3 regions of the Flavobacterium sp. ABG genome follow, and region 2 is predicted to be linked to each of the others. Evidence: riboswitches for the same ligand, from Rfam matches in the RefSeq annotation. Region 2 holds a riboswitch; each other region holds the start of a gene.

Region 1 (8,283 bases), on a different contig from region 2:
AAATGCAGGACACTCTTTTGATAATTTTTGAAACTCGTAAGCGTCTCCGGTCCCATAATTTTCGGTTTCTTCGGACTTAAACCCTTTTTTGAAATACTCTAAAAAACCATTTGTGTTTGACGATCTGTATGTTTCAAACACTTGTGATAATTTATCTCTTGCAACACTCCTTACATTATAACTAGTTTGAAACAATCCCGCTTCCGTATCATCACCATGATCAAAATTCATGGTAATGTCCCTGCCTGCACAATGTTTTCCGTTACTTTCCATAACACCAAGCCCAAACATAAGAACAAACAGATGCCTTAACCTGTCCTCTTCTCCATTATCATTTTTCATCCCTTTACCAGCAAACACAGTATCAAATCTTTTTAAAGCATCTCTATCACGATCTGAATGAAGTGCTTTTGCCATTTCTTTGACAAGTGGATCTCCATTTTTTAATCTTTTGTATAAAACTGCAAACATAAGTGCCATACCATAATAGTAACCCCAAACAGCCTTCCCTCTATTTTTCCAATCTGTGTTAGTAATATCTTTTCTATCTACGATATCTGTTATCGCAATTTCATGATTATTGTCTTGTCCCACTTTTACTTCTAAATCGAGTTTGGAGAGCGTTGTAGTGTCAATAATTCCTGTATCAGATAAACCAGATGAACTTTGAAATTTTTTAAGCGCCACTGCTGTGCCATTGCCAAAAATACCGTCTACTCCATTAGGGTTAAATCCTAAATCAAGTAGTCTTTTTTGTAGCGTCTCAACATGTATTCCTCTATCCTTATTTTTCGGGATAATTGCTATTTTTTTAGTCATAATATTTAGTATTAAGTTTTTTATACATTTAATTAAACACTTAAAAGCAAAACAAAAATTGTAAGACATTTTTTTTCAATAACAATTAAAAATATATCAAAATAAAACATCATAAAAACAAACAAATCAACAACTTAACTAAAAATAAAACATTTACAAACAACTAATGTACGACTATTTTTTAACAAGATTAATCATTTTTTCACGAAATCATATAGCAGTAAATTTCATTAAATTACCCACTTTCAAAGACTTCTGATAAAACGATGTCCGATAGCTTTTGTTTGTTTTTTAGGATTGCCAGCGAGCATCTTAGTCTCTAAACCAATGCTAACACTAATCTTGTTGCTAACAGAACAAGAACCCAAACATTCTTCCAAAATTTAGTAAAATAAATTATTTAAAATAAAAAATCATTTTCTCACATACCGATCGGTATTTGTTTCTTATATTTGCCCTACTATTAGTCACAAATCCAAACAAGCCATGAATACTTCTGAATTTATATTGGATAAAATTGCGCCCGTTTTTAATAAACAAGGCTATATTGGAACCAGTTTGTCGGATATTACAAAGGCTACGGGACTGACCAAAGGAGCTATTTATTGCAATTTTACCAACAAAGAAGATTTGGCGTTGCAAGCCTTTAAACTTAATGTCGGTATTGCTATAATTCCGTTGTTTAAGCTGGTGGCGACCAAGGAAGGTGCTATTAACAAATTACACACCATAACCAACTACCATCGCTCCTATTACGATTTGCTCAAGGACAGAGGCGGTTGTCCGATGTTACGGGTTTCTGTTGATACCAAATTTGTAAATCCTCTATTGTTCGAAGCTGCCGAGAAGTTATCTCAAAAATTCATTAATGGACTAACCGATATCATCAGCGAAGGGATTAGCAAAGATGAAATTCAACCGGATACCGATGTAAACAAATATGCACAACTCATTTTAACTATGATAGAAGGCAGTTCTCTTTTGGCATTCACACACAATGACGACTCCTACATTACGCATGCAATGGATTTCATTGATGACATACTAATTAAAAGCATAAAAAAGTAAAAAAATTTAACCCTACATATACCAATCGGTATGTGATAATTTAATTAAAAATGGAAAAAGTATTAAAAACAAAAAGAAAAATCAGATTTCAGGATTGCGATCCTTTCAATCATTTGAACAATGCAAAATACCTTGAATATTTCATTAATACCCGTGAAGATCAAATTGCAGAACACTACAATCTTGATATTTTTAAATTGATGAAAACAACCGCGCTGAGCTGGGTTGTGGCTTCCAATCAGATCAGTTATATGAGACCGGCCTCTACAATGGAAACCGTAGTAATCGAGTCTCAACTGATTCAATATACCGATAATGTTTTACTGGTAGAAATGAAAATGTGGAATGAGAATGAAACAGAACTAAAAGCATTGCTTTGGATAAAATTCATTCATTACAACCTTCAAACAACAAAAGTAGCCAATCACGCTGATAATTTGATGCAATTATTCCAATCGGTTGTGGTTCCTGTTGAGCAAACTGTTTTTGAAAATCGTTATTTAGAGATCGTTCAGAAAATGAAAAGTTATGCTTAAACCGGAGATAACCGCACGCAAAGTTTAGTTATAGTATTACGAATTCTTTTTAGTTTTATACTTGTTTTTTTACACGCAGATTTAGCAGATTGCACAAATATTTTTTTGAGAGATAAATAAGATCAGCCTAATCCGCTACCCGAGCGATAGCGAACTGGCTAAGCAAATCTGCGTGCAAAAGAAAATCTTTGCGAGCTTTGCGTTAAATTTTCCGCAATCCAACTATAAAGAATAAAAAAAGGGCAGAACCATTCTATAAGGTTCTGCCCTTTTTACATTTCACACAATTACAAAAAAATCTTTCAAGAACTGAATTAAAATTTACTGAGAGCAAGAATTAAATACTATTGTTATTCACATTCTGGCACTATTAATGTTTACACAGTGTTAACATCAAAACTTTATTTATAACCAAAAGAAACCAACACATGAAAGAAACCCTTTTTAAAAATCTAACCTTCTCCCTGATCATAACAAATATTTGGACAATTTGTGCTTTCTTCATTTATTTCTTTGAATCACCTGGCTGGTTTCATGGGTTCGGGGTTTTTGGTTTTTACTTAAACAGTTGTTGGGTTTCCGGGGCAATTGGAGTGATTTTAATACTATTAAGATTCTTTTATTTTAAAAACGACAAGAAGAACAAATTAAGTTTAAGTTTTCTTTATTGCTTTTTCGGCATATTTAATCTGCTTTTATTTGCACTGTTTTTAATACTTGCTCTCTTTGAAATTACACACGGTGGTTTTTTAGACCTGTTTTTATTTGCCAATCCTATTACTGCAGTTTTTATTCTTTTTGATATTTATAAAACGGTAAAGTTGAGCGATCCTACTAATTAATTCAAGCTGCTAGTTAATAATTAGTTGATCCTATTTGACGAAAACATAAAAGGATTGAGAGGTGTATCTTGTCTTTAGCCGAAAGAACCAATATTTTAAAATTCTTAAAGTACGAATAGAATGATTCATTATCATTTTATATACACAAAACTCCTTAATTTCTTAAGGAGTTTTTGTGTGTATTCTAAAGAAAGTATTTCGCAGTCTTGCCTGAATTAGGGAACTAATATCCGTAGTCTAGTATCCAAAATTCGTTACCTGAAAAGCTTCCATTCTTCTGCTTTGTCCAACAGTTCCGGCAACCTGACCACTGCTTACCCATGGTAACCAGCCTAATTCTGCCACATAAGCTCTGTAGTAACTTGCAGCATATACCTGAATTGCCTCCATTCTTCTGCCTAAACCAACGGTTCCTAATGTTCTCGAACATCCCTGATCGTACCAACCAAGTCCTTCTACGTGAGCAATTCCAATTTTACAAATAGGACTCGGAATGTAACCTCCAAATTCAACAGCCTCCAATTGTCTGCTTTCTCCAATTGTTCCTATTACTTGTCCGTATGGCGTCCATGGCAACCAACCTTTACCTGCTACATGTGCTCTATATCCACTTGTCGCTTCAGCTGCTTTGCCAGTCAGTTTCTTTTCAGTGGCCAGTTCATTCAACTTTTTAAAATAGGCATCGCTTCCGGCTGCTTCTTTGGTTAAATTCCCCGTCTCAAAATCATAAGAATTTCTCAGTACCTCGATTTCACTTTTCTTATTCGATAACTCAAACTCCTTTACCATTAAGCTGATAATTTCGGGTGGAATGTTTTGTAAGATCTTGCCATCCGGATCAACGGCAAATTTCAATTCTTTGTTTTGCTCCAAAGCCGATGGCTCCTGAGCAATTTCATCTGTTTGACAAGAAATAAAAAGGGATACTAAAAAAGCAACTAAAATAATTTTTGTTTTCATAATACAATGATTGGTTAATTAATGGTTAATACTAATGCTTAATTTTACTTGATTTAACAAAAAATACATTTATACACTATAAGTCAACGACTTAACACTATAACATTTTCAGCAATACATCTTCAAAACAATCTATTTTTAATCATTCTACTATATCAAATATATAAAAATAGTTTTAGTATCATGAGAAATTTCGTGTTATATAATCTGCCGCTAAAAAGTTTATTTTACCATTTATTTGAGTTGTCTTATAAAAAAGAACCTCAAAAAAGCGTTTATTTTTTTTTTGAAATTAACATTCAAAGCACCAAAGAGTTTATTTACATTTGTACGCGCAATGGTTCAACTGCATTTTTCGGTGTAGTTGATTAAAAGGGAATTAGGTGCAAATCCTGAACAAGCCCGTTACTGTAAGTTTCATGCAACATTTTGACAGATTGCTGTTGATTTTTCAAATCTCCAAAATCTAATCTTTTGCCACTGCATTTTTAGAAATGTGGGAAGGTTGCTCAAAATGGAAACAAGTCAGGAGACCTGCCACTGCTTAATAGTTTAAAGTTTTCGTGGAGCAAAACTTTAAGCCCGAACACAAACATCAAATTCAAATTTGGTTTTCGTTTTCGTTTTTTCGCTTTTAAAGCAAAAACAAGAATAGAAAATAATACTCTTTTCGTTTATGAATAAATTTTTAATTGCATTAGCCACAACTCTATTCCTCACCGGATGTTCCAAAGATGAGACACCTTCCGAAGTGGTATTACCGGAAGTAACATTTGATGAACCAACAAATGGTTTTACAATTGATAAAATGCAATGGTTTCACCTCCAGCCTAAGCTTAAAAACCCGGATAACGTGACTTATACCTGGCTGTTAAATGGAAAAATAATTGCTACCACGCTTGATTTAATGTATGTTTTTGCAGAAGCCGGAACCTATAAAATTGACTTTAGAGTAAAAAACAATTCCGGTGAAATCTTTAAAAAAATCACCGTTAATGTAAATGAAAAAACCTATCTGAACGGAGTTAAAAATGTCTTTGATTTCTTTCCTGCTCCCGGGCAATTTACAAATGCGCTACCCGAAGCAACTGCAAAAGACACTGACGAAACCATGCGGAAAAAAGCAGAAACGGCACTTACAACAGGAAGCTTGGTAAGTCTTGGCGGATTTGGAGGTTATATCGTAATGGGATTTGACCATACGATTATCAATAAAGAAGGCAACGATTTTATCGTCCTTGGAAACGCGTTTAGCAATTGGGCCGAACCCGGTATAATCATGGTTTCCAGCGATGTAAACAACAACGGAAAAGCAGATGACGAGTGGTACGAAATTGCAGGCTCAGAGCACAATAAACCAACAACCATCAAAAATTACGAACTGACGTATTACCAACCCAAAAGTGAACCTGAAAACCCATCGGAACCCAATTACATTCGTTGGACTGATAATCAAGGACAAACAGGTTATATCTCTAAAAATGCTTATCATAGCAATCCTTTCTATCCAACCTGGAAAGGCACCAGTATTACCCTAAAAGGAACTTTCTTAAAAGCCAACCTATACGATAAATCCGGAACCGGTACGTATTGGGTAAACCCTGCCTACGATTGGGGCTATGCCGACAATTGGTCCAACACCGATGAAAAAGCCCAAATCGATATCAGTTGGGCCGTAGATAAAAAAGGAAACCCTGTAAAACTACAAGGAATTAACTTCATCAAAGTCTACAATTCAAACCGTGCCGAAGGTGGATGGCTAGGTGAAGTTTCTACTGAAATTTCGGGTTTTAAAGATTTGAATTTATAAAGTCATAAAACATCCGTTTACAAACAAAAGCTTCAGGACAATCTGAAGCTTTTTTTAGTTCTATCACAAAAGAGATCACTTTTACTTCCCCTAACTTTGCGACCCTTGAACAAAACTTAGCGTTCCTCGCGTTTAAATTCACACAGAAATTTCCATAAAAAAAGTGCTCAGCAAGTGTGATTTCTCCTTCGTCGAAAGGACAAACTATGCGCAGAAAAGAAATACAACCAACAAAATAATTCGTGCCAATTCGTGAAATTCGTGAAATTCGTGTCAAACATTTTTCTTTATAAAGCACTAATCCTCCTCTATGAAAACAAAAAAAGACCATCTCAATAGACAGTCTTCCGTATTTTTACTAAGTAAAATGACCTAAGCCATAAACAAAGCATACTTATTATAATCGTACAAAACCTTATCGTAAGGCACTAATTTAGGATTTATTACTTCAGAAGAAGCATCAAATTTAATCCCGTTATGTTTTCTGAACAAATAGATCTCTTTCAGGCAATTTGATAAACTCTGGTGAATAGACGTGGTAAAAGTTGGCAATTGTTTATCACCTACCAATAAATCTATTTGATAATTTGAACTGCTTTTAGAAAGATTATTACCAATGATTCTTATTGTAAATTGTGTCTCCTTTCCGTATTGTTCACCTTTATATTGTACTACCATAATTTTATAATTAAAAGGGTTAATTTAAGATTTTATTTTTCATTCCAACATTGATAACTAAAGTTATGAAAAAAAAGCAAATGAATAAAAAATCGCTTCAAAAATAAATGTTATTTAAATCATGTCCAAAAGTTGCAACGCTTTTGTGAAGTGCTTTCTAGTTAAAAGCGCAAGACCACAAACCAGAAAAAATCCTCCTAATCTTTTTAATCTGTGGCGAAATAAAAAAAAGATCTGCCACAGATTAAAAGAATTGAAAGGATTACTTTTTTCTACAGAGTGACGAAATCTTTCATTCGAGTCTTCTTTTCATACGGATAAGGTTTGACCTAAAAAAAAACACGAATTGCACGAATTAACACGAATTGATTAGTGGAAATTTGTGAGATTCGTGGCTATAAAAACATCCCGATAAAGTCTAACCTAAAAAAAACACGAATTGCACGAATTAACACGAATTGATTCGTGGAAATTTGTGAGATTCGTGGCTATAAAAACATCCCGATAAAGTCTAACCTAAAAAAAGCCACAAATTACACGAATTAACACGAATTGATTAGTGAAAATTCGTGTAATTCGTGTCCATAAAAACATTCCATAAAGTTTAGCTTCAAAAAAAAATGCCACAAATTGCGCTAATTAACACGAATTGATTAGTGGAAATTCGTGTAATTCGTGTTCATAACAATTCCTTACTCCAATCACTTTTGGGCAGAAAAAAACCGTAACGAATTACGGTTTTCAACAATTAACTAAATATATTTAATCAACTTTTTAACGAGAGTGAAATTCATTCATAAGCATGATTAATTTTGGGTAACAATTGTAGTTTCTTTTTCATTATTAATTTCTAACAAAACCGGATCTCCGTTTTCGTCAAACATCGTCATATTCAGTGCGTCTAATAACACCAGGTTTTTAGAAACGGTTCCTTCAAATTTATTGTATGAAAGATTCATTTCAGACAAATTATGCAACTTTTCCAGTCCTTTTGGAATTTCACCTCCAAAACTATTGTCAAACAGACTTAGATTTTCAAGAGCAGAAAAATTAAGTATTTCATTACTTAAGTTCCCGGACATCTTATTATTATTGAGCAGCAATACCTTCAATGTCTGAATTTTATACAAAGAACCAGGCAGTTGTCCTACCAGTTCATTATTAAACAACGACAGTATTTCTAACTGCTTTAATTTTCCAATCTCTATTGGCAATTCTCCTGAAATTTTATTGGCAAAAAGCTCTAAATTTTTCAGTTTTTTTAATTCGCAAATCGAAGCCGGTAATGTTCCTGACAGCTCATTTAATGAAACATCGAGAACTTCAAGCTCCTTCAGATTTTGAATTGCTACAGGAAGTTGTCCTTTCAGACCATTTTCATGTAAATCGACGGCAATCAGATTTACTAAATCGTAAAACTCACCGGGTAATTCTCCCTGCAAATTATTGTTGGCCAAATTTAGCCCGACAACTTTTCCGTTTTCAGCTGTTACTCCATACCATGTAGCTACTGATAATGACAAATCCCATTTTATTTTCCATTGTGATCCATTAGTAGCATGGTACAACT
Region 2 (8,283 bases):
ATCGCTTATGACCGAGCGGTTTTAAATCAATTCACTATTGGAACGGTTGGCAGTAATGAAGCCGTTAAATTTAGTTCGGTTTGTGCTGCACAAAACATTTGGCTTTCGCTTACCGAACAAGGTTATGGGATGGGATGGGTTTCTATTCTAAACTATTATCAATTTAAAAAAATACTCGATTTACCGGAGAACATCGAACCCCTTGGTTATTTCTGTATCGGAAAACCGGCTACCAATTACGATAACCAGCCGATGTTGCAACAACTCAACTGGAAACAAAAATCGGAAGTCCCTGATGTGACCGAAATTACTAATGTGCTTGAAAATGTGGTTTCGAATCTTCAAATAAATCCACAATCAGTATCTAAGGACCAATCAGATTTCACTACACTTTTACAGGAAAAAATAGACTCTAAAACCAAACCTATTGGTGCTTTGGGCATTTTAGAAACCTTGGCTTTGCAAATGGGACATGTTTTTGAAACTTTAAATCCTAAAATAAAAAGTCCAAATATCGTTGTTTTTGCAGCAGATCATGGAATTGCAAATCATGGTGTCAGTGCCTATCCGCAGGATGTTACCCGCCAAATGGTTGCTAATTTTCTCGAAGAGGGCGCAGCAATAAATGTTTTCTGCAAACAAAATGACATTACATTATCTATTGTAGATGCGGGTGTGAACTATGATTTCCCAACAAATGCCAAATTAATAAATGCCAAAATTGCAAAAGGAACACAATCGTTTTTACACGCTCGCGCTATGAGCGAAACGGAGCTGCACTTGTGCTTTGAAAAAGGAAAAACCATTGTAAATACTATCGCAGAAACGGATTCTAATTGCATTGGTTTTGGTGAAATGGGAATTGGAAACACCTCTACAGCAGCAGTATTAATGAGTCTTCTAACGGGTTTTCCGATCGAAGAATGTGTTGGAAGAGGAACTGGTGTTGAAGACGAAAAACTGACCCAAAAACAAAACATACTGAAAAAAGCGATTGAAAATTATTCAGGTCAAACTGAAATGCAACAGCAATTGGCCTATTTTGGAGGTTTTGAAATTATACAAATGGCGGGTGGCATGCTAGCTGCTTATGATTGTAAAATGTTGATTTTGGTAGATGGCTTTATTTGCAGTGTAGCGTATTTAATAGCTTCGAAAATAAATCCGAATATTAAAAGAAATGCCGTTTTTTGCCATGTCTCAGCGGAACAAGCCCATCAGAAATTGTTAAATTATTTAGAAGCGAAACCTATTTTAAATCTCGATTTACGATTAGGAGAAGGAACAGGCTGTGCGATCGCTCTTCCAATTTTAAAATCTGCAGAAGCTTTTCTCAATGAAATGGCCACTTTTGAAAATGCCGGGGTTAACAAGAAGTAACTTTTAATATGTAGTATATGCCTTTTCTTAAAATTTATATTCATTTTGTTTGGAGTACAAAAAACAGGGTTCCTCACTTAAGTTCTTTCGAATTGCGAGAAAAAGTATGGAAACACATCAAAGTGAATGCCCAAGAAAAAGGAATTTACATTGATCACATAAATGGGTACTCAGATCATTGTCATTGTTTAATTTCATTAGGTACCGATCAAAGTATTCAAAAAATTATGCACTTAATAAAAGGCGAATCTTCTTTTTGGATTAATAAAAATAAGTTAACTAAAGAAAAGTTTGAATGGCAAGATGAGTATTTTGCTATCTCCGTTTCTGAATCAATAGTTGATAAGGTAAGGCATTATATAAAAAATCAAGAATTACACCATAAGAATAAAACATTTCAAGAAGAATATGATGAGATTATTAGAAAATTTGGGTTTCAAAAAATAAATCCTAAATAAAATTTAGCTAAAGTCTTTTCTAATTTAAATTTTATAATCCTCCAGATTTATCTGGAGGTAATTCAATAAAAAAACAGCTCTGACACAATCTATAAATTTATAATACAGCAAAAACAAATTGAATCGCAAAGAGTTATGCGCATAAAATTTGGCTAAAGCCCTTTTTAATTTAAACTTTGTTACCTCCAGATAAATCTGGAGGTAATTCAATAAAAAAATAGTCCCTAACATAAATCTATAAAATTTACAGTACCGCAAAGACAAAATGAATTGCAAAGAGTCATGCGCATAAAATTTGGCTAAAGCCCTTTTTAATTTAAACTTGGTAACCTCCAGATAAATCTGGAGGCAATTCAATAAAAAAATAGTCCCTAACATAATCTATGAAATTTATAGCACTGTAAAGACAAATAGAATCTCAAATAGTTATATGCATAAAATTTGACTAAAAACCTTTTTAATTTAAACTTGATAACCTCCAGATAAATCTGGAGGCAATTCAATAAAAACATTTCAAATCACAAATAACCTTTTCTTTTACTATCATTTTACAAAAAACACACCAAATAGAAATCCACTAAAAATTCAGAAAAACATTAATTTCAAAAAAAGAAAGCCTTTGTACAGATTCAATTGCCAACATCTTTAGATGTTGGTTTCATGAAAGCAATCAAACTGGCTTTAGCCAAATAACTACATACTCTTACCAATGAAAAAAGAACTCCATATATTCTTCACAGCACTCCTGTTTTACACCCGGATTCCATGTCCAAAAAACATTGATCATAATCCGGATTATCTAAATAAAGCCACACGGTATTTCCCTTTGATAGGCTGGATTGTTGGAAGTATTTCCTTTTTGGCATTTTATGTTTTTTCTCTTTTTCTGTCGGTAGAAACTGCTGTGATACTCGCTTTTATTGCTTCTATATTAACTACAGGAGCTTTTCATGAAGATGGCTTTGCAGATGTTTGTGATGGTTTTGGTGGAGGCTGGACCAAGGAAAAAATACTACTCATTATGAAAGACAGCGCTATTGGTGCCTATGGTGCCATTGGTTTGGTTTTGCTTTTTTTATTAAAGTTCAAACTGCTTTCAGAATCTATAGCACTTTTTCAAATTCAGGATTCAACAGCACTTTTTCAAATTTTCTTATTATTTGTTTCAGCTCATGCTTTGAGTCGTTTGGCAGCGATTAGTATCATTTTCACTCATGAGTATTCGCGTGATGATGCTTCAAGTAAAAGCAAACCCATTGCTAAAAGCAATACCTGGAAAGAAATTTTAGGTTCCTTTTTCTTTGGATTAGTTCCTCTACTTGCGCTGTCCTATTTCAAGTACCAGATTCTTTTGGTTTTAATTCCTGTTTTTTTGACCCGTTATTTTTTAGCGCGTTACTTTCAGAAATGGATTGACGGTTATACGGGCGACTGCTTGGGAGCTACACAACAGGTGTGCGAAGTTGTTTATTATTTAGCGCTTCTTTTTTTATGGAAATTTATTTAGTACGTCATACCGAAACGGTTTGCGAAAAAGGCATTTGCTACGGACAATCTGATGTTACTCTAGCAGAACCTTTTGATCTTATTTTTAAAAATATCCTTTCACAATTGCCACAAAAAGCGATTCTTTTCTCAAGTCCTTTACAGCGCTGTGTAATTTTAGCAAAACACATTCAAAACGAAATCAAAACTATTTCTTACCAGGAAGACAAAAGACTAATGGAAATGAATTTTGGAGATTGGGAAATGAAAAACTGGAATGACATTCTACCCGAACAACTTAATCCGTGGATGGAAGATTTTGTGACTGTTCACGCTACAAACGGAGAATCTTTTATTGAATTACATGACAGAACCGGTGCTTTTTTATCAGAGCAAATTTCAAAAAAAACAGACCAACCGATAATTATTGTTACCCATGCAGGAGTCATCAGAAGCCTGCTTTGCCACCATACTTCACTCCCGCTGAAAGATGCTTTTCAGAATAAAGTCGATTTTGGACAAGTCGTCAAAATAAACCTACAGCTGTAAATTTGTTTTAGGAATTCACATAAAAAACAAACCAAATTTGAAAATTCAATAATTTTAACTTTATCTTTGCAAAAAATTTAAGGTTGTGTTACTGATTTATTTAGCACATTAAAAAGGGAATCAAGTAAAAACTTGAGCTGTACCCGCAACTGTAAGCTTAGTTCAGAAATGAATGCTTGTTGTTAACTACAAAACCACTGCTCGCTCTGGCGAATGGGAAGGTAAACAACAAGACGCGAGCCAGGAGACCTGCCTTTGTAACTAATATCGAACTCTCGGGAACAAGAGTTTAGAAATTATGACTTTAAAAAAACGGTTGTCTTTTTGTTTGCTCTTATTGTGTCAGATCCTTTTGGCACAGAACGATTCTATAACAAAATTGAAAGAAGTGGTTGTTTCGGACACCAATCTTAAGAAATACTCGGGTACACAGTCTGTTCAAACCTTGAATGATTCTGTAATTAACAGAAATCAATCATCCTTAACCTCTCTTTTAAATTACAATACGGTTATCTATTTTAAAGAAAACGGACTCGGAATGACTTCCGGACCTTCCTTTAGAGGGACAACCAGCGCACAAACCGCAGTCATTTGGAACGGAATCAATATTAATTCCCAATTTTTAGGTCAAACTGACTTTAATACGATCGGGACACGTGATTTTAATTCCATAGCCGTAAAAGCCGGAGGGGGAAGTATTTTATACGGAAGTGGCGCTATCGGCGGAAGTATTCACCTTAATAATGATTTGAGTTTCAAAAAACAATTCTCTAATCATTTGTTTTTTAGCGGTGGAAGTTTTGACACCTACAGCGCAAATTACCGTGCTGCCATAGCATCAGAAAAGTACAGTCTTCAAGTCAGTATTTCCAGAAACAGTTCTCAAAATGATTTTAAATATCCGGGAACAATCGATCAAAAAAATCTAAATGGTGCTTATTATAATACCAGTATGAATACCTCATTTGGATATAAAATTGACTCCAAAAACACCTTGAAATTATACAGTCAGTTTTACGATTCAGAACGTCATTTCTCACTCACTTCTCCAAGTGATACTAAAACAAAATACAATGATTTTAACACCCGTAATCTTTTAGAATGGGAAAGTGTTTTTGATCGTTTTACTTCTAAGTTAAGAGCTGCTCATATTGGAGAATCTTATAAGTATTTTGGAAACATTAATTCGGAACTCTTTACCTATGGAAAAGTTGAGACTTCTATTCTAAAATATGATTTAGCCTTTGATGTAAATGATAAAATCAAATTAAATGCTATTATCGATTATACTAGAAATAAAGGATATGGTTCAAGTATTAATAATGTAAAAAGAGAAATCGGTTCGGCCAGTTTGTTATTGCGTCATTTAGTAACGGACAGATGGGATTATACCGCCAGTATTCGTCAAGAAGTAACCGACAATTACGGAAACCCTTTTCTTTTTTCTTTTGGAACAAGATATCAATTCACAGACTTTTATCGTATAAAATTAAACGCATCAAAGAATTTCAGAATGCCCACTTACAATGACTTATTTTGGCAAGGAAGCGGTAATCCTGACTTGAAACCTGAAACTTCTTATCAAGGTGAAATTGGCAATGAGTTTTTTACAAAAAATTTCACTCTTTCTGTAACTGCATATTACAATGCAATTCGGGACTTGTTACGCTGGGTTCCTAAAGAAGGCAGCGGTGATGTTTGGTCTCCGGAAAACACAGACAAAGTTAGGGCGTATGGTGCAGAAGTGCTCTTGGAATGGAAAACAAAAATAGAAAACCACAACTTCACACTCAATGGAACTTATGCGTATACCATTTCAGAAAGTAAACAAGTGATTCGTGGAGAATCAATTTACAAGCAATTAATATATGTTCCTTACCATAAACTAACAGGATCAGCTTCTTATAATTGGAAAAAGGTATCTTCTTATTTTCAATATTTATATACAGGAGATGCTTATACCACACCTTTTAATAACCCAAATACAAAAGTAAAAGCATACAGTATTGGCAATTTGGGTGTTGATTATGATTTTGGCAAAAAAAACAGTTACAAACTTGGATTTCAAATGCTAAATATCTGGAATGAAAATTATCAGCCAGTGACTAACAGACAAATGCCGGGGAGAAATTACACAATATACATTAACCTTAACTTTTAAAAAACATGAAGAAATTTAACAAACTATTTTTAGCACTCCTTGTAAGCTCGGCCTTTTTCGCCTCTTGTAGCAGTGACGACGACACTACAGATCCGGTACAAGAACCACGTGGTAATTATGATGGTGGATTGTTTATTGCTAATGAAGGAAATTTTGAAAAAGGCAATGGATCAATCTCTTATTTATCGGAAGATTTAAAAATCGAAAACAATGTATTTTCATTAGTAAATACCGGAAAAAAAATTGGTGATGCACCACAAAGCATTGGCTTTAATGGTAATTTTGCTTACATCGTGGTAAACGGTTCCAATAAAATTGAAGTCGTTAACCGATATACTTTTAAAAGTATAGCAACTGTTACCGCAGACTTAAGCAATCCTAGATATATTGCTTTTGCAAATGGAAAAGGATACGTAACAAACTGGGGAGACGGAGCAAGCGCGACAGATGACTATGTAGCTATATTTGACCTTACTGCAAATAAAATCACATCTAAAATCCCTGTTGTTGAAGGTCCGGAAAAGATCATCGAAAATAACGGAAGTCTTTATGTAGCACACAAAGGTGGATTCAGTCAAGGAAATTCTTTAACTGTTATCAGCAGTGCAACTAATAAAGTCACTACTAATTTTGTAGTGGGTGACGTTCCGAGTTCACTTGTAAAAGATAATGGAACTTTATATGTTTTATGTAATGGAAGACCAAGTTATGCAGCTCCTGAAACTGCCGGAAAATTAGTAAAAATTAACTTAAGCACTAATACTGTAGCATCTACAATTGACTTTTCAGCTAAAACACATCCTGGATTTTTAGACATTGAAAACAACAAGCTTTATTACACAGTTGGAAAAGACATTTATTCTGCCGCTACAAGCACTACAACTTTACCTGCTGCAGCAACATTCAAAGCAACTAAAGTTACCTCTCTTTACGGTTTTGCAGTTAAAAACAGTAAAATATATGTTGCCGATGCTATTAACTTTCTGGATAATGGAGACATCTACACCTATACATTGACAGGGACAGAAACTAACGTATTTAAAGTAGAAGTAACACCAAACGGTTTTTACTTTAATAACTAAGAAAAACGTCTGATAAAATAATTCTGTAATTATTTTTCAACGTAATCAATTCATCCTTTATTATTATTTTATTTTTTTGGAACAAAGAGGTTGTCTAATTAAAAATTAGGCAGCCTCTTTTTATTTGGAACTATTTATCGTAAGAACAAAAAAACACCCATAAAACTAATTTTATGGGTGTTTAATTAAACTATTTTTGTCTAATAATGTATCTCTTACAATACGATCATCATTAATTTAATGTTCTCAAAAGCCCTTCTGGAGCTTTTTCAACATACATCTGATTTCCAATACCATTTATTGCTTTGGAATCGATGAAAGATCGAAGTGCCTTTCCTCTGTCCTGTTGTACTTTTTTAGCCGAAGCACCGGTAATTTTTGCAATGGCAGTATTTAATAAAGGCTCTGAAGGATCTCCTAAAACACCTAAATTAGATAAATACTCAAGTTGTTCATAAGCAGGTTTTAGACCATCTGTATATTCACCAAACCCTGTTGCATTAACAATTTTAAGAACCAAAGGCTGCATGGCGTATTTATGACTTGTATTGACTTTGTTTTTTGTAAATGTTTCGGAATCATATAGTGTTACGGATCCTACATTTTTTCCAACTGTATAATCTCCAATTTGCACTACAGTAATATAAGGAACTAATCCATTTATAATTAATTCACTTGCAGACGCAGTTCCATTAGAAGTCAGTACATATACTTTGCTTAAACGCAAACTATTAATGGCTCTTCCGTTGATATTGTCTACAAACCTATTGTTTAAAGATTCCGAATCTTCCGTTTCAAGATAAGCGGTAAGCTTAGCGTTCCATTTTTCTTTAGCAAAAATCTGGTCTTTAAACTGCCCCGTAATCATACTGGCCAAACGTGTAGCGGTCTGAACCGATCCTCCTCCATTGTATCTCAAATCCAGAACCAAGTCAGTTACGCCCTGCGTTGCTAATTCCTCAAAAGCATCATTTAACTGCGAATCATAAGTGCTATAAAAACCATTATACATCAAATAACCAATTTTATGACTTCCGGACGTAATAACTTTATTGATCAGAATTGGATTTTCATTCAGCGTTGTCTTTACCAACGTAACCGATTTTCCATTTGATTCTATAACATTTCCGTTATACTGCGCTAAATTCAAAGTATAACTCTCCGAATC
Region 3 (8,283 bases), on a different contig from region 2:
ATTCAAAAACGCTTTTATTCTTGGAGTAACAGCAACTCCTTTGAGTTCGAATATAAAATTACCAATGCACCAAAGTTACAATGAACTTATTGTGGGTGATACCATTAGTTCATTGATTGATAAAGGATTTTTGGCGCGTGCTACCACATACAGTTATGATGTAGGTTTAACGTCGCTTAAAGTAGGTATTAACGGAGATTACACCGTAAAATCATCTGACGATTTATATACCAACACCATCATGCAGGAAAAACTCTTGCATGCTTATACAGAACGTTCATTAGGAAAAAAGACGTTGATTTTCAATAATGGTATTCATACGTCATTGTACGTATATGAAACGTTTAGAGAAGCAGGTTACGACATCAGGCACCTTGATAATACAAGCAGTTCTGAAGAACGTAAAGATATCTTACAATGGTTCAAAAAGACTCCGGACGCGATTTTAACATCGGTTGGAATCTTGACCACAGGTTTTGATGAGCCGACAGTTGAAACTATTATCTTAAACAGAGCAACAAAATCATTAACTTTATACTACCAGATGATTGGTCGTGGATCTCGTAAATTACCTGGTAAAGACGAGTTTACAGTAATCGATTTGGGTAATAATGCTGCCCGTTTTGGTTTATGGAGTGAGCCGGTAAACTGGCAACACATCTTTAAATCGCCTGAGTTTTACCTTGAAAACCTTCGTGATGATACGGAAATTGAATTGTATTTCAAATACAGCATGCCACCGGAATTACGCGCAAAATTCAGTAAAACCGCAGATGTAACTTTTGATGTTGATGAAGAACACAAACTAATCATCAAGCAAAACTTACGTTCAAAAGTAGTATTAGACAAATCATTAGAGCAACACGCTTCAATGTGTGTAGACAATACAGAAACTTTACAAGAAGCAAAATCTCTTGGTAAAGAATTGGATGACGATATTGATTGTCGTATCAAACGTTACGCAAAATGTCTGAGTCAATGTAGTAAAAACTACCGCGAATGGCTAGTTGACGATTACAAGCTAAAAATGGTCTTGCTAATCGGTAAAAAATACCGCGAGAAAATCATGAACGAGCCGGATTGAGAGTAGCGAAAGTTTCTTAGTTTCAGGTTTCAAGTTTCAGGTTTCAGGTTTCAGGTTGTCCCGCTGAGCGAAGTCGAAGCGAGTGCCTTCAATTGGAATTTGGAATTTAAAAAATTGGAATTTTATCCAACAAAACCATTAAGGTATTTAGAAAAATTAAGTTCAACGCTTAATGAAACTTAATCCCTTAATGGTTCAATAATTTAGAGACCAGAGGTAAATCCGGAATCTAAACTCATAAATTTAAAATAAAAAAAACATGTCTAAACCATTCTCAGAATTAGGAATTTCAGCGCCAATTTTAAAAGCGTTAAGCGAATTGAATATTGTTGAGCCAACAGAAATACAACAAAAAACGATTCCGCTTCTTTTGGCTGAAACTCACGATCTGGTAGGTTTAGCCAAAACCGGAACCGGAAAAACAGCAGCTTTTGGATTACCATTATTGCAATTGATCGATACCACATCGCCAATTGTTCAGGCTGTTATTTTGGTGCCAACAAGAGAACTTGGACATCAGATTTTCAGAAATCTGGAAGATTTTGGAAAACACATTCCAAATCTTTCTATTGCAGCTACTTGTGGTGGAATTCCAATAAAACCACAAATGGAGCGTCTTGCACAGCCAACCCATATTGTTGTAGCAACTCCGGGACGTTTAATTGATTTGATTCAACGCAAAGCCGTTGACTTAAAACAAACAAAGTTTTTGGTCTTAGACGAAGCGGACGAAATGGTTTCTATTCTAAAAGAAAGCTTAGACGAAATCATTGCCGAATTGCCTAAAAAACACCGTACTTTATTGTTCTCAGCTACTTTGCCCGGAACAATTAAGCAACTGGTTCAGAATTATTTACACAAAGATGTAGTTCAGGTTAGTGCCAATATGGAGACAATTGGTAATCAGGGAATTGATCACGAATACATTGTGGTTGATCCGATTGAAAAATTGGATGTCCTGATGCACTTTTTGAATTCCAGAGAAGGGGAACGCGGAATTATTTTCTGCAAAACCAAAGCAGCAGTAAATAAATTGGCTAAAAATCTGGCTATAAACCGTTTTTCTTCAGGAGCACTTCACGGTAGTTTGTCACAAGGAATTCGTGATAGAATTATGGAGCAATTTCGTGAAGGACACATCAATATTTTGGTTGCTACAGATTTGGCTGCCAGAGGAATAGATGTAAAAGAAATCTCTTATGTAGTCAACTATCATTTGCCGGATACTTACGAAGCTTACGTTCACAGAAGTGGAAGAACTGCCAGAGCAGGTGCAAAAGGACTTTCTTTAACCGTTCTGCAAGAGGAGGAAGTAGCCGAAATTGCTGAATTTGAAAAAGAATTGGATTTAAAATTCATTGAATTTAAAAAACCAACAGCAGTAAGTTTAGAGGAGAACAATACACTTCTTTGGGCAAAACAAATTTTCAAAACAAAACCGAATCATGATCTTTCTGCTGAATTAAAAACAAAAGTGAAAACTGTTTTTCATCATTTAACCAAAGAGGAGTTGATCGAAAAACTGTTAGCAAATTATGTTTTGCAGAACAAAATCGATGTAGTTGAAAAACCTGTTAAAAAATTCAAAAAGTAAGATATGTTGGCTTTGTAGCTGTTTAATTATATTGTACTTTTAAGGTGATTTTAAAAGAAAATTATCTTATTCGTAAAACAATATATATGAAAATAGTCATTATTGGAGGTGGGTTTGCAGGTATAAATCTGGCGAAGGAACTTGTAAATCAGCCTCAAATTCAAGTTACACTTGTAGACAAGAACAATTACAATTTTTTCCCACCACTAATATATCAGGTTGCAACAGCTTTTCTGGAACCTTCCAGTATAAGTTATCCCTATAGAAAGTTTTTTGCCGGCAAAAAGAACCTTCAATTTCGTTTAGGAGAACTGGTTTCTGTAGTTCCTGCAGAGAATAAAGTAATCTTAAACAATGGCGAATTGAGTTACGATTATCTGGTTTTTGCCACAGGAGCAGAAACTAGTTATTTTGGCATGGAAAACGTGATGAAAAACGCCATTCCGATGAAAACCTTAAATGATGCCATCGAAATGCGAAATACGTTGCTTAAAAACCTCGAAAAAGCCGCTATAACCAAAGACATCCGCAAACGCCGTAAATTATTAACGATTGTGGTAGCCGGTGGAGGACCTACCGGAGTTGAAGTTTCAGGAATGTTTGCTGAAATGCGTAAAAATATATTACTCAAAGAATACCCGGAATTAGAAACATCTGCCAGTAATGTCTATTTAGTAGACGGGGGAGATGCTTTACTGGCTCCAATGAGTGTAGCTTCACAAAAAGATACTTTAGAAGCATTAACCAAACTGGGAGTTGTCGTAAAACTAAACAGCCGTGTTACCGATTATATTAATGACACCGTGCATTTTGCTAACGGAGAAACGATTCAGACCAAAAATCTAATTTGGGCAGCCGGTGTTTCGGCTAAACTTTTTGAAGGTATTCCAACAGAAAGTTATGGTCGTGGTAGGCGTATGGCAACGGATCAATACAATAAAGTGAATGGTCTTGAAAATGTATATGCTATTGGTGATACTGCTATTTTAGCAGGAGATCAAAAATTCCCCGACGGACATCCTCAGGTAGCTCAGGTTGCTATTCAACAAGGGTTAAATCTGGCTAAGAACTTTAAAGCGATGGTTCACAACAAACCTCTTAAAGCTTTTACTTACAACGATAAAGGCTCGATGGCCATTATAGGAAAAAATAAAGCTGTAGTAGATTTACCAAGTCCAAAATGGCATTTTAAAGGATTTTTCGCCTGGATTATCTGGTTGTTTATACACTTAATATCGTTGATTACTTATAGAAACAGACTGAATACATTCTGGAACTGGATGGTAGCCTATTTTGCACGAGATCAGTCTTTAAGAATGATTATCAGACCGGATAAGAGGAGTTAAGTTTTAATATTTGAAATTTCAAATTCCAAATTCCAAAAGCTAATTTGTTTTTCTGTCATTTCGAGCGAAGTCGAGAAATCACACCAGAAACTCCGTACAGTTTGTCATCCTGAGGAACGAAGGATCTACGTTTGCTGAATCCATACCGTTGCGCTTTACTTTACGGAATTACTCGTGAAGATACTTCGTCCCTCAGTATGACAAAATTGCGAAAAATAGAGAATGGAGCAACTTGTGTGATTTCTCCTTCGTCGAAATGACAATAGTGTGAATTCCAAATTCCAAAAATTTAAAAAGCCGGAAACTTACGTTTTCGGCTTTTTGGTTTTATTTTTTTGTTGTTGTTTTCTACTTATTTGGATCCAATAAGATACCAGTAATTAAAAGTCTTTTCACTCGGAAGATGTTTTTATTTTATTAGGGTAAGAGCAATTGTATTAAATAGTTCTTAATATTATAAAGATAATTGTATATTTGCCGCAGATTTTGGTCTATTTTTCTAAGTTTTTTTAGAGAATAGTTAAAAGGGAATCAGGTGTAAATCCTGAGCAGACCCGCTACTGTAAGTTCTATATAAGTCTTTAAACGTTTCTAATGCCACTGTTTGCTACAGCGAATGGGAAGGCTGTTTTAAAGATAGAATAAGTCAGGAGACCTGCCATAATCACATAGTTTAAGACTTTCGTGGTATAAAGTTGAAGAACAAGAATATTCCCTGCTATTTTTATAGTCGGAATGTGTCTTATTGCTTCTTGTTATTTACATCTCTGAAAGTTTATTTAATAAAATCAGTGATGCATAATACCACAAAAACGCTTGTATTCTTTTTTATTGTATTGATCCCGTTTTTACCTCAAGCTCAGGTAAAAAAGGATAGTTTACGGGTTTTAAAAGAGGTCGTCCTAAAATCAAAACCTTTTCAGGAGGTAATTCCCGTACAAACGCTTTCAGGAAAATTACTCGAAAACCTGGCCAGCCATAGCGTTGCCGACGCATTACGATATTTTGCAGGAACCCAAATCAAAGACTATGGCGGACTTGGTGGCCTTAAAACGGTTGATGTCCGTAATATGGGAACCCATCATGTAGGTGTTTTTTATGACGGAATTCAACTGGGCAATGCGCAAAACGGAGTGACAGATTTAGGGAAATATTCCTTAGACGATATGGAATCCTTAACCATGTACAATGGACAAAAAAGCGAAATATTTCAATCTGCCAAAGACTTTGCTGCGGCTTCTACGATTTACTTAAGAACGAAACGACCTGTTTTTGAAGGTACCAAAAAAACGAATCTTTTAGTACGTTACAAAACGATGTCTATCAACTATATCAATCCTTCATTCCGATGGGAACAGAAGTTGAGCGATAAAGTAAGCATGAGTGTAAGTTCGGAATACATCAAGTCTAATGGGCAGTACAAATACAGATACACCAGAAACAATCAGGATGGTTCTTTGGCTTATGACACTACAGCGACCCGAATGAACAGTGATATTGAAGCTTTAAGAGTAGAATCAGGGCTTTACGGAAAAATAAATAAAGGTTCCTGGGATGCTAAGGTGTATTATTATGATTCAGATAGGGGAGCACCGGGAGCTATTGTGGCGAATAAGTTTAAAGACGGTTTCAGACAATACGATAAGAATTTTTTCGCTCAGGCTTTTTTAGTGAAAGAAGTTAACGAGAAGTATAAATTTCAGGCCAGGGCAAAATACGCCTACGATTATACACATTATGTTGCCCGAGATACGACCCGAATTTTAGGAGAAACAGTAACCGAAGGCGCTCAATCTGACGATAGTTACTACCAACAGGAAATCTATTTTTCTGCTGTTAATATGTACAGCATAACGCCAACGTGGGATGTTTCGTTGTCTACAGATTTGCAATACAACCGATTAAATGCAACAAGAAAAGGAATCCAAACCTTATTTTCTTATCCACAACGTTATACGGCTTTAGTTTCTCTTGCCAGTTCCTACCGACTTGGAGGACTTAAAGTCTTGGGAAGTCTTGTAGGCACGCATGTACAAGAAGAGGTGCGTTACAATGCAAAAGCTCCGGATAAAACAGAAGTAACACCCGCGCTGTTTTTGGGTTACACTCCATTTAAAGGACATGATTTTAATCTAAGAGCGTTTGCAAAGCGTATTTTCAGAATGCCCACTTTTAATGATTTGTATTATACCATGGTTGGCTCCAGTACTTTGAGACCGGAATACATGAACCAGTACGACCTTGGTTTTACCTACAATTTGCCTGTAGGGAAAGGTTTTTTTGATGCCTTTTCGATTCAGGTTGACGGTTATTATACCAATACCAAAGATAAGATTGTAGCAGCACCAACCGGAAATTTATTCCGCTGGATGATGACCAATATCGGACAAGTTAAAGGAAAAGGAATAGAATCTGTTCTGAATATGGGAACTCATTTTAACAAATTAAACTTAGTCGCCAATCTGACTTATACCTATTCTGAAAGCAGAGATTATACAAAATTCGCAGGCTTAGAAATTTCATCTTACGGAGACCAAATCCCCTATACGCCTTGGCACAGCGGATCCGGAATACTAAACGCCAACTACGAATCATGGAACTTCAACTACAGTTATATCTATGTAGGGAAACGTTTTAATGGAAACGTAAACAACATAAAGGTTAATGAAGTACAGCCTTGGTACACCCACGATTTTTCGGTACAGAAAGCTTTCGCAGTTAAAAATTATAAAATTAAAGGAACTGTAGAAGTTAACAATGCATTCAATCAACACTATGAGGTGATCTACAATTACCCTATGCCGGGTCGTACGTTTAAATTTATAATAAGTATTGCGCTATGAAAAAGAACCTTTCAAAAATACTGCTAAGTTTATTTATCGCTCTTGCTTTTACTTCCTGCAGAGAAGACGAAACCATTTTTCTATCCTCAGACAAAAATGTTGCCGCACCAAGAAATGATGGCAAAATAGAAGGTTTTTACCTCCTTAATGAGGGTAATATGGGTATGAACAGGGCCAGTATAGACATCTTTAATTACAGGACCGGAAACTATACAACCGATATTTATTCTGAACGTAATCCGACAGTTGTAAAAGAGTTAGGAGACGTAGGTAATGATATAAAAATATACGGCAACAAGGTTTACGCCGTGATAAACTGCTCGAACAAAATAGAAGTAATAGACAAGTGGACAGCAAAACGCATCAAAAAAATAGATGTACCCAATTGTCGTTATATGGCTTTCTACAAAAATAAGGCTTATGTAAGTTCCTACTCAGGCCCCGTGGCTATTGATCCCAATGCCGAAATTGGCTTTGTAGCCGAGATCGACACTACGACATTAGAAATAAAAAGAAAAGTAAAAGTAGGTTATCAACCGGAACAAATGGTCGTACACAATGGCAAATTGTATGTAGCGAATTCCGGAGGTTACCGTGTACCTAATTACGACAGAACTGTATCTGTAATTGATCTGGAAACCTTTACTGAGATCAAAAAAATAGACGTGGGTATAAATCTCTTTAGTATGCAAATAGACAGGCGTGGTGATATTTATGTGAGTTCCCGCGGTGACTATTATGATACACCTTCAAACCTTTTTGTTATCGACACCAAAACTGATGAGAAAAAAATGCAGTTGGATTTTCCGGTTTCCGGAATGTGTATCGTTGACGATTTACTCTATTTCTATGGGGTTTCATGGAGTTATCTCACCAATAGTAATAAGATAAGTTATGGCATATTAGACACGAGAACTAAAAAGATAATCAGCAATCAGATCATCACAGACGGAACAGAGAAACAGATTATGATTCCGTATGGACTTCAGGTAAATCCGGAAACCAAAGAAATATACATTTCAGACGCTCAGAATTATGTGGTGACAGGCTACATCTATTGTTTCACGCCTGAAGGCAAATTAAAATGGAAAACAACAGCAGGAAATATTCCCGCGCATATTGCTTTTATATTAAAAAACTAAAACAACCAAATTATGTTAAAAATAGCTTTAAAACAGTTCCGATTGGTGTTGCTTTTGCCGACAGTATTGTTGCTGGTAAATTGTTCCGGTGGTGACGAAAGTAAAGAGAACGGGAATACAGGACAAGATGATTCCGGGTATAGCGTACAAAGGGCTGCAATAGTAACGGTAATTTCTAAAGGGATCGTAAGCACAGAAGCCACTTATAGTTGGAGTGTAACCACAGCACCATCAGAAAATTATTCTTTAGCTAACACAACTGAAAAAGAAGCCT

The links. A riboswitch is a leader RNA that binds a small molecule or an ion and turns the genes downstream of it on or off. The one in region 2 is predicted to bind cobalamin.
Region 1: it holds a riboswitch for cobalamin, as region 2 does, so the genes downstream of both, AB674_RS17440 (PKD-like domain-containing protein) here and AB674_RS03420 (TonB-dependent receptor plug domain-containing protein) in region 2, are expected to answer to the same signal.
Region 3: it holds a riboswitch for cobalamin, as region 2 does, so the genes downstream of both, AB674_RS13750 (TonB-dependent receptor) here and AB674_RS03420 (TonB-dependent receptor plug domain-containing protein) in region 2, are expected to answer to the same signal.

The regions. Positions count from the first base shown of each region.
Region 1 covers NZ_LEKS01000019.1:36,259-44,541, reverse strand. The annotation lists gene AB674_RS22000 (murein L,D-transpeptidase catalytic domain-containing protein) at 1-819, opposite strand, end outside; gene AB674_RS17465 (TetR/AcrR family transcriptional regulator) at 1,306-1,887, shown strand; gene AB674_RS17460 (acyl-CoA thioesterase) at 1,938-2,423, shown strand; gene AB674_RS21995 (hypothetical protein) at 3,503-4,225, opposite strand; cobalamin riboswitch at 4,547-4,782, shown strand; gene AB674_RS17440 (PKD-like domain-containing protein) at 4,902-6,035, shown strand; gene AB674_RS17430 (hypothetical protein) at 6,408-6,713, opposite strand; gene AB674_RS17425 (Two component regulator three Y domain protein) at 7,520-8,283, opposite strand, start outside.
Region 2 covers NZ_LEKS01000003.1:63,963-72,245, forward strand. The annotation lists gene cobT (nicotinate-nucleotide--dimethylbenzimidazole phosphoribosyltransferase) at 1-1,380, shown strand, start outside; gene tnpA (IS200/IS605 family transposase) at 1,398-1,838, shown strand; gene AB674_RS03410 (adenosylcobinamide-GDP ribazoletransferase) at 2,548-3,345, shown strand; gene cobC (alpha-ribazole phosphatase) at 3,330-3,872, shown strand; cobalamin riboswitch at 3,936-4,144, shown strand; gene AB674_RS03420 (TonB-dependent receptor plug domain-containing protein) at 4,171-6,033, shown strand; gene AB674_RS03425 (DUF5074 domain-containing protein) at 6,039-7,115, shown strand; gene AB674_RS03430 (S41 family peptidase) at 7,348-8,283, opposite strand, start outside.
Region 3 covers NZ_LEKS01000012.1:87,932-96,214, forward strand. The annotation lists gene AB674_RS13735 (DEAD/DEAH box helicase) at 1-1,084, shown strand, start outside; gene AB674_RS13740 (DEAD/DEAH box helicase) at 1,344-2,678, shown strand; gene AB674_RS13745 (NAD(P)/FAD-dependent oxidoreductase) at 2,765-4,024, shown strand; cobalamin riboswitch at 4,495-4,702, shown strand; gene AB674_RS13750 (TonB-dependent receptor) at 4,819-6,867, shown strand; gene AB674_RS13755 (DUF5074 domain-containing protein) at 6,864-8,009, shown strand; gene AB674_RS13760 (hypothetical protein) at 8,022-8,283, shown strand, end outside.